DNA from 3 places in the Pseudomonas sp. MM213 genome. Region 3 is predicted to be linked to each of the others. Evidence: predicted binding sites of a transcription regulator. Region 3 holds the regulator's gene; each other region holds the start of a gene.
What was found. The regulator sigma-54, encoded in region 3, starts transcription at its own class of promoters, with help from an activator protein. The targets are predictions, from matches to a motif close to ANTGGCATNNANNTTGCTNT.
Positions count from the first base shown of each region.

Region 1: a site for sigma-54 is predicted at 1,407-1,426, ahead of nirB (nitrite reductase large subunit NirB). Genes of this name have one in related genera too.
Region 2: a site for sigma-54 is predicted at 1,906-1,925, ahead of K5R88_RS30110 (circularly permuted type 2 ATP-grasp protein). Genes of this name have one in related genera too.

Region 1 is NZ_CP081943.1:1,459,084-1,462,362, reverse strand. Features, by position in the region: gene K5R88_RS06550 (DUF1624 domain-containing protein) at 1-1,116, shown strand, start outside; gene nirB (nitrite reductase large subunit NirB) at 1,454-3,279, shown strand, end outside.
Region 2 is NZ_CP081943.1:6,605,688-6,608,966, forward strand. Features, by position in the region: gene speE (polyamine aminopropyltransferase) at 1-447, shown strand, start outside; gene K5R88_RS30100 (hypothetical protein) at 666-899, shown strand; gene K5R88_RS30105 (ribonuclease E inhibitor RraB) at 1,119-1,460, shown strand; gene K5R88_RS30110 (circularly permuted type 2 ATP-grasp protein) at 1,958-3,279, shown strand, end outside.
Region 3 is NZ_CP081943.1:5,629,067-5,632,345, reverse strand. Features, by position in the region: gene lptA (lipopolysaccharide transport periplasmic protein LptA) at 1-48, shown strand, start outside; gene lptB (LPS export ABC transporter ATP-binding protein) at 48-773, shown strand; gene K5R88_RS25515 (RNA polymerase factor sigma-54) at 958-2,451, shown strand; gene hpf (ribosome hibernation-promoting factor, HPF/YfiA family) at 2,526-2,834, shown strand; gene ptsN (PTS IIA-like nitrogen regulatory protein PtsN) at 2,847-3,279, shown strand, end outside.

The sequences.
Region 1 (3,279 bases), 2.6 Mb from region 3:
ATCGATGCATTGAGGGGCATGGTGATTCTGTTCATGCTGCTCGATCACGTTCGCGAAACCTTTTTCCTGCATCGGCAAGTGTCCGATCCGATGGACATCACCACGACCGAGCCGGCGCTGTTTTTCAGTCGCACGCTCGCTCATTTGTGCGCGCCGGTCTTCGTGCTGCTCACCGGTCTGTCGGCCTGGCTGTACGGTGAGAAGTACGCCGGCAAGGCCGACGTTTGCAGCTTCCTGTTCAAGCGCGGGCTGTTTCTGGTGGTGCTTGAGTTCACCCTCGTGAACTTCGCCTGGACGTTCCAGTTTCCGCCGACCGTCATTTACATGCAGGTGATCTGGGCCATCGGCTTGAGCATGCTGGCCCTGTCGGTGATGGTCTGGCTGCCGCGTCCGGTGTTGTTGCTCTTGAGCCTGGCGATCATCGCCGGTCACAACGTGTTGGACGGCCTGCATTTTCCGATCGAATCGGTGATGCACGTGCCATGGGCGATTCTCCATGATCGCGGCTGGATCGAACTGTCCGAAGGGTTTCGGCTGCGCACGTCCTATCCGGTGCTGCCGTGGATCGGTGTCATTGGCTTGGGTTACGCCATGGGCCCGTGGTTCGGGCGAGCGGCGCAGGCCCAGGGGCGTCAGCGCAAGTTGCTGCTCTGTGGCGTTTTGGGGCTGGCCGGTTTCGTCGTACTGCGGCTGCTCAACGGCTATGGCGAGAAGCCATGGAGTGTTGGCGATACCTCCGTGCAAACACTGATGAGTTTTTTCAACATCACCAAATACCCGCCGTCGCTGCTGTTTATTGCGCTGACCCTGAGCCTCGGATGCTTGCTGCTTCTCTGGTTTGAGCACTTGCAGAAGAGCCGATGGTTGCGTCCCTTGACGGTGTTTGGATCAGCGCCGATGTTCTTCTATCTGTTGCACCTTTACGCACTGAAGGTTTTGTATCTCATCGCGGTAGCGCTGTTCGGATTGAATCAGGGCACGTACTTCGGTTTCGACTCGGTAGGCGCGGTATGGATCGCCGCAATCCTGTTGGCCATTGCGCTTTATCGCCCGGTCCGTTGGTTCTCCGGGCTGAAGGCCCGACGTCGCGACATCGCCTGGCTCAAATACCTGTAATGCCCATGAATGCACTTTTATAAAGCCGTGAGGCCTCGGTCTGCACTATGCGAAGGCAAAAGTCTGGAGCCTGTTCGGTGCTCGCGCCTGAAAAACGCTGCGCAATCAGCGTTTTCGCGATCTGGCACAAACACTGCAATACACCGGACAGACCCACCATAAACGCAGTCGAGTGGGCAGCCCCCTCGGTCAACGACGATCGAATCATGGGCAACATCGGTGGATCAGGCATAGACGTCTGGTGCTAACACCGCAAAAGAACAGGCAAAGACGCCTGGAACCGCAAGGTTTCAGGCGTTTTTTTTGCTTTTTGAACCGTTTTAGCCGGGTGCTTCTTATGAATTCCAATGTTGCCGCGTTGAACAAAGTGCAAACGCTGATCGTGATCGGCAATGGCATGGTCGGACATCATTGCGTCGAGCAGTTGATTGAGCGGGGCGCGCTTGACCAGTATCGGCTGCACGTCTTCAGCGAGGAGCCGATGCGTGCCTACGACCGCGTGCATCTGTCCGAGTATTTCTCGGGGCGTGATGCCGAATCGTTGGCGCTGTCCGATGCGTCGCTTTACCAGACGCCGGGCGTCACCCTGCATTTGGGTGTGCCGGTGCTGGAAATCGACCGCACCCGTCGCCAGGTGATTACCGCGCAAGGCAGCATCCCTTACGACAAGTTGGTGTTGGCCACCGGCTCTTACCCGTTTGTGCCGCCAGTCGAAGGTGCCGAAGGCGATTCGCGCCTGGTGTATCGAACCCTTGAAGACCTCGATGCGATCCGTGCCGCAGCAGCCAATGCCCGACGCGGCGTCGTGGTCGGCGGTGGCCTGCTGGGCCTTGAAGCCGCCAATGCCCTGAAAAGCCTCGGCCTGGAAGCGCATGTGGTGGAATTCGCCCCGCGCCTGATGCCGGTGCAACTGGACACAATGGGTGGGCTTGCGCTCAAGTCGCAGATCGAAAGACTCGGTGTCGGTGTGCACCTGTCGCGCTCTACTCAATCGATCAGCGCGGGCGAGGAATATCGCTACCGCATGAACTTCGCCAACGACGAGTTTCTTGAAACCGACCTGATCGTGTTCTCGGCGGGCATCCGTGCACAAGATGCGCTGGCCCGGCAATGCGCGCTGGAGATCGGTCCGCGCGGCGGCGTAGTGATCAATGACGAATGCCTGACCAGCGATCCGGACATTTACGCCATCGGCGAATGCGCCTCCTGGAACGGCGGCCTGTTCGGCTTGGTCGCGCCGGGCTACCAGATGGCGCGCGGTGTGGCGGCACGTCTGTGCAACGACACGGCCGAGCCGTTTCTGGGCGCCGACATGTCGACCAAACTCAAACTGCTGGGCGTCGACGTCGGCTCCATCGGCGATGCCCACGGCAACACGCCGGGCGCACGCAGTTATCAGTTCATCGACGAAACCACGGCCAGCTATCGACGGCTGGTGGTGGATGCCTCGGGCAAGCACGTCATCGGCGCGGTGCTGGTTGGCGACAACAGCTATTACGACACGCTGCTGCAATACATGCAGAACGCGATTGCCTTGCCGGGGGAACCCGCCAGCCTGATCCTGCCGTCATCCGAAGGCGCGCCGACTCTGGGCCCGGGCGCGTTGCCCGAATCGGCCACGGTCTGCTCGTGCCACAACGTCACCAAGGGTTCCATCTGCTCGGCCATCGATGGCGGCTGCACCGACCTGGGCCTGCTCAAGTCTCAGACCAAAGCCTGCACCGGCTGCGGCGGTTGCGCCGGTCTGCTCAAGCAAGTGTTCGAACATGAGTTGATCGCCCGGGGCGTCAGCGTCGACAAAAGCCTGTGCGAACACTTTGCCTATACCCGTCAGGAACTGTATGCGCTGGTCCGCGTAGAAGGGGTCATCACCTTCGAAGAACTGCTGGCCAAACACGGCCGCGGCCACACCGGTTGCGACGTCTGCAAACCGGCCGTGGGCTCGATTCTCGCGTCGTGCTGGAACCAGCCGATCATGGACGCATCGCTGGTGCCGTTGCAGGACACCAACGACACCTTCATGGCCAACATGCAGAAAAACGGCACCTATTCGGTGGTGCCGCGCATTCCCGGCGGCGAAATCACCGCCGACAAACTGATCGCGATCGGTGTCGTGGCGAAAAAATACGACCTCTACACCAAAATCACCGGCGGTCAGCGGAT
Region 2 (3,279 bases), 980 kb from region 3:
ATGCGTTTCGTCGCCACCACCACTGAAAAGTTCGACGTGATCATTTCCGATTCCACCGACCCGATCGGTCCGGGCGAAGTGCTGTTCTCGGAAAACTTCTACCAGGCCTGCCGTCGTTGCCTCAACGAAGGCGGCATCCTGGTGACCCAGAACGGCACGCCGTTCATGCAGATCGAAGAAGTCAAAACCACCGCCGGCCGCCTGCGCAGCCTGTTCCCGGACTGGCACTTCTACCAGGCCGCCGTGCCGACCTACATCGGCGGTTCGATGACCTTTGCCTGGGGCGCGACCAACACCGCTTATCGCAAATTGTCCCGCGAAACCCTGCAACAGCGCTTTGCCGGTAGCGGCATCGTCACCCGCTACTACAATCCGGAAATCCACATCGGCGCGTTCGCCTTGCCGCAATACGTGTTGCAGGCCGTGAACAAGCCAAGCAACGACTAAAGAAATACGCAAAACCCCTGTAGGAGCGAAGCTTGCTCGCGAAAGCGGTGTTTCAGTCGACATTTTTATTGACTGATATGCCGCCTTCGCGAGCAAGCTTCGCTCCTACAGGGACCGTGTTTTTCATGCTTGCACGGCGTAATCTGTTTGAACGATCGGTCAGGGTAAAAGTCCAGATGGATGTAAGCCCATTTACGGGTTTGTTCGAGGAGGCAGTGATGCAAAAGTGGAAAATCACTTTCGTGGATGATCACGGTGAAACAGCCAACGAAGTTTTTGAGTGCGACGAATGCCCGGACAACGAGCACGCCGCCAAACTGATCAAGGAACGTCTCCTTCCTGTCGTCGCCGAACTGGATCTGAATGATCTGGAAGGGCGAACTGCTGATGCAAGCGTCAAGAATCTTAAAGCCCAGAACAGCATCCAGATCCTCGGCATTACTCCCGTCTGATACCCCCTCTGGAACACTCGTGAAATAACCAGGCCTTGGCAGCGGCTCCGACTTGGGGCTACTCTGCAAGCGAGATCAGCGAATGGATCGCTAAGGTCTGGTCTTGTCAGCTACATGCTTGTTTCCCATCGGCAATTTGCTTGCCGCAGCGCTCGCATCCTTCGGTTGCCGGCGTCGGGAGTACGGAAAGTCTATCCATCGGTATCAGGAGGACGTTTCATGAGCACAGCCTATCAAGAAGACATCAGCAGCTCGGTTCTGCGCCGCATGAAAGAAGGCGGTTTCGACTTTTCACGTTTCCATCCCATCGAGTTCTACGCCATTTTCCCGGACGAGGAGCGGGCACGCAGGGCGGCAGGGCATTACTGCGGTGAATCCATGAATGCACAAATCAGCGTGCGCGACGACGGCGCCTGGTCCCTGGAACTGAGCAAAGTGATGTACGCCACCTATGACGGCATCGGCGACTTTGAGCAGGACTTCGAGGCGGTGGTCGAGCCTTTGGGTGGCATCATCGAAGGATGGGGCGTCAAGCAGGAGGTACGAGGGCTACTCGCATAACACTATGAACAGCGACAACATCCACTAACGGCTGACCTTCGGGTTGGCCGTTTTCGTTTGCGCAGAATTCGAGGGCCGATCGCCAGCAAGCCGGCTCCTACAGAAATCCGGCGTGCCACAAATCACCGCCCCCCTGTAGGAGCCGGCTTGCTGGCGATGGCGTCCTCCCAATCACCGCCAAACCATCAGCCACAAATCCCGAAACAAAAAAAAGCCGCCTGAGCAAGGCGGCTAAAAGGGAAGTTCGGTGAGCATTTCCAGCGAATGCGCGAATTATCCGCATCCCCCTCCGGGCAGTGAAATCAACTCTGACTATGCTGGTGATAGGCGACAGCATTGCTTCGCAATGAAGCGGGGGCGATCAGGTTGGGGCATTTGCCGCACAGGATTGGTGCGGTGTTAATCATGTGAATATCCAACCGATTGATATCAAAGCGTTTCTGCCGATGGCACGGGCCTTGCGAAGGCCTGGATGTCCGGGTGACAAGGAGTACGGCATGATCCGCACCTATTTTGATGAGATGTACGATGCCGGCGGCCAGGTCCGCCCGCATTATCGGGAGTTTGCCCGTTGGCTGGCCGAAACGCCTGACGAGCTTTTGGCACAACGGCGACGCGAGGCCGATCTGCTGTTTCATCGCGCCGGGATTACTTTCACGCTCTACGGGGACGAGCAGGGGACAGAGCGCCTGATTCCCTTCGACACCATTCCACGCAGCATCCCCGCCAGTGAATGGCGGATCGTCGAACGCGGCTGCATCCAGCGGGTCAAGGCGCTGAACATGTTCCTCGCCGACCTCTATCACGAGCAGCGCATCATCAAGGCCGGCATCATCCCGGCCGAACAAGTGCTGGCCAACGAGCAATACCAGTTGGCGATGCAGGGGCTGGATCTGCACCGGGATATCTATTCCCACATTTCCGGCGTCGATCTGGTGCGCGATGGCGACGGCACGTACTACGTGCTCGAAGACAACCTGCGTACACCCAGCGGCGTGAGCTACATGCTCGAAGACCGCAAGATGATGATGCGCCTGTTCCCCGAGTTGTTCTCGGCCCAGCGCATCGCCCCGATCGACCATTATCCGAACCTGTTGCTCGACACCCTGAAAAGCTCCAGCCACCTCGATAACCCGAGCGTGGTGGTACTGACGCCGGGTCGCTTCAACAGCGCGTTTTTCGAGCATGCATTTCTCGCTCGGGAAATGGGCGTGGAGCTGGTGGAAGGCGCGGACCTGTTCGTGCGTGATGACAAGGTGTTCATGCGCACCACGGACGGGCCGAAAGCGGTGGATGTGATCTACCGCCGTCTCGACGATGCATTCCTCGATCCGCTGGCGTTCAATCCGGACTCGATGCTTGGCGTTCCGGGGCTGCTGTCGTCGTACCGCTCGGGCAATGTGGTGCTGGCGAATGCCATCGGCACCGGGGTGGCGGACGATAAGTCGGTGTATCCGTTTGTCACCGACATGATCCGTTTCTACCTCGACGAAGAGCCGATCCTGAAGAACGTTCCGACGTTCCAGTGTCGTAATCCCTCCGAACTGTCCCACGTGCTGGCCAATCTTCCAGAACTGGTGGTCAAGGAAACCCAGGGCTCCGGCGGCTACGGAATGTTGGTGGGACCGGCGGCGACGGCGGCGGAAATCGAATCCTTCCGCGAGCGAATCAAGGCCAAGCCCCACGCGTATATCGCGCAACCGACGTTGTCCCTGTCGACCTGCCCGACCTTTGTCGAAAACGGCATCGCCCCACGCCACATCGACCTGCGTCCGTTTGTATTGTCTGGCCGCGAAACCCGGGTTGTGCCCGGCGGTTT
Region 3 (3,279 bases):
ATGGTTATCCAGCCGAAAAAGAAAACCGACGAGCAAAAGGCCCCGTAATGGCAACTCTGAAAGCTCAGCATTTGGCCAAGAGCTACAAGAGCCGTCAGGTCGTGCGCGACGTCAGCCTGTCTATCGACAGCGGTCAGATCGTCGGCCTGCTTGGCCCTAACGGCGCCGGTAAAACCACCTGTTTCTACATGATTGTCGGCCTGGTTCAGGCGGATCAGGGTCGCGTACTGATCGATGATCTGGACGTCAGCCACCAGCCGATGCACGGTCGTGCAAAGGCCGGTATCGGCTATCTTCCGCAAGAAGCGTCGATCTTCCGCAAACTCTCGGTCGCCGACAACATCATGGCGATCCTCGAGACCCGCAAGGAACTCGACAAGGCCGATCGCCGCAAGGAACTGGAAAGCCTGCTGCAGGAATTCCACATCAGCCACATCCGCGACAGCCTCGGCATGAGCCTGTCCGGTGGCGAGCGCCGCCGCGTGGAAATCGCCCGGGCACTGGCCACCAACCCGAAATTCATCCTCCTCGACGAACCGTTCGCCGGCGTGGACCCGATTTCGGTGGGCGACATCAAACAGATCATCTACCACCTCAAGGCCAAGGGCATTGGCGTGCTGATCACCGACCACAACGTCCGTGAGACGCTGGATATCTGCGAAACCGCCTACATCGTCAACGATGGCCAACTGATCGCCGAAGGTGATTCGGCCACCATCCTGGCCAACGACCTCGTGAAAGAAGTCTATCTGGGCCATGAGTTCCGCCTGTAAGCACTAAGGTGTCTGGCTGGCTGCCCGAGCGCTTGTCTCGATAAAAAATCAATACTTTTTTATTGTTACAGCGCTCTAGGCAAACGCTACGGTTTCGGGCATATAATTTGCTTATGTTTGGCGCTTCGGCGCCCTGTAGTGGATGGCGCATGTGCGCCGGCGAATAAGGTGTTTAGCCCCTGCCATGAAACCATCGCTAGTCTTGAGAATGGGCCAGCAGCTGACGATGACACCGCAGCTGCAACAGGCCATCCGCCTGCTCCAATTGTCGACCCTGGACCTGCAACAGGAAATCCAGGAGGCCCTGGAGTCCAATCCGATGCTCGAACGCCAGGAAGAAGGCGACGACTTCGATAACGCCGACCCCTTGGCCGACAAAGCCGAACAGCAACCCAACGCCGACGTTTCAGAACCCTCCTATCAGGAAACCGCCCCGACGGTGGATAACCTCGAGGAAGGTGACTGGAACGAGCGCATTCCCAACGAACTGCCCGTCGACACCGCCTGGGAAGACGTCTACCAGACCAGCGCCAGCAGCCTGCCGAGCAACGATGACGACGAGTGGGATTTCACGACCCGTACATCCGCCGGTGAGAGCCTGCAAAGCCACCTGTTGTGGCAACTGAACCTGGCGCCGATGTCCGACACCGATCGCCTGATCGCCGTGACCCTGATCGATTGCATCAACAATCAGGGCTACCTGGACGAAACCCTTGAGGAAATCCTCGAAGCCTTCGATCCGGAACTCGACATCGAACTGGACGAGATCGAAGCCGTCCTGCATCGCATCCAGCAATTCGAACCCGCCGGCATCGGCGCCCGCAACCTGGGTGAATGCCTGCTGCTGCAATTGCGCCAACTCCCTGCCAAGACACCTTGGCTGGCCGAGGCCAAGCGCCTGGTCACCGATTACATCGACCTGCTCGGCAGCCGCGACTACAGCCAGCTGATGCGCCGCATGAAGCTCAAGGAAGATGAACTGCGCCAGGTGATCGAACTGGTTCAGAGCCTCAATCCGCGCCCTGGCTCGCAGATCGAATCCAGCGAAGCCGAGTACGTCGTCCCCGACGTGATCGTGCGCAAGGACAACGAGCGCTGGCTGGTCGAGCTGAACCAGGAATCGGTGCCACGGCTGCGGGTCAACGCCCAATACGCCGGTTTTGTGCGCCGCGCCGACACCAGTGCCGACAACACCTTCATGCGCAATCAGTTGCAAGAGGCCCGCTGGTTCATCAAGAGCCTGCAAAGCCGCAACGAAACCCTGATGAAAGTTGCCACCCAGATCGTCGAGCATCAGCGCGGTTTTCTGGAATACGGCGACGAAGCGATGAAACCGCTGGTGCTGCATGACATCGCCGAAGCGGTGGGCATGCACGAGTCGACGATTTCCCGCGTAACCACACAAAAATTCATGCATACCCCCCGGGGCATATATGAGCTGAAATACTTTTTCTCCAGTCACGTCAGCACCTCCGAAGGCGGTGAATGCTCGTCCACGGCGATCCGCGCGATCATCAAAAAACTGGTTGCCGCGGAAAATCAGAAAAAGCCGTTGAGTGACAGCAAGATCGCTGGTTTACTGGAGGCACAAGGCATTCAGGTGGCTCGCCGCACCGTCGCCAAGTACCGCGAATCCCTCGGGATCGCGCCTTCGAGCGAACGCAAGCGGTTGATGTAGAGCCACGCCACAGCGTTCCAGTGGTAGATCATCTGGTCTACCGCTTTATGCACTGGCAACGAAGGAGAAGCTGTATGCAAGTCAACATCAGTGGACACCAACTGGAAGTGACCGAACCTCTTCGCACCTACATCGGCGAAAAACTCGAACGGTTAGAGAGGCATTTCGACAAGATCACCAACGTGCAGGTCACGATGACGGTCGAAAAGCTGAAGCAGAAAATCGAAGCCACGCTGCATATTCCCGGCAATGAAGTGGTCGCCAACGCGGAACATACCGATATGTACGCGGCGATCGACGCATTGACCGACAAGCTGGATAAACAACTCAAAAAGCATAAGGAAAAGACCCAGAGCCTCCTCCAGGGCGCGACCGGTCGTTAACACTCCCAACCCATGATCCGACTTGAAAGCATCCTGACCCCCGGCCGTTCCCTCGTGAACGTGCCGGGCGGCAGCAAAAAGAAAGCCCTCGAGCAAATTGCCAACCTGATCGCCCGGGAAGTGCCGGATCTGGAGATGCAAGATGTCTTCGAGGCGTTGATTGCCCGTGAAAAACTCGGCTCGACCGGTTTTGGCAACGGCATCGCTATCCCTCACTGCCGGCTGAAAGGTTGCACCTCGCCCATCAGTGCCTTGATGCACCTGGACGCCCCCATCGATTTCGACGCCATCGACGGTGCTCCGGTTGACCTGCTGTTCGTCCTGCTGGTCCCCGAAGCCGCTACCGATGCGCACCTTGAATTGCTCCGCCAGATCGCCAGCATGCTCGATCGCAAGGAAGTCCGCGATCGCCTGCGTAGCGCCCCGAGCAATGAAGCCTTGTATC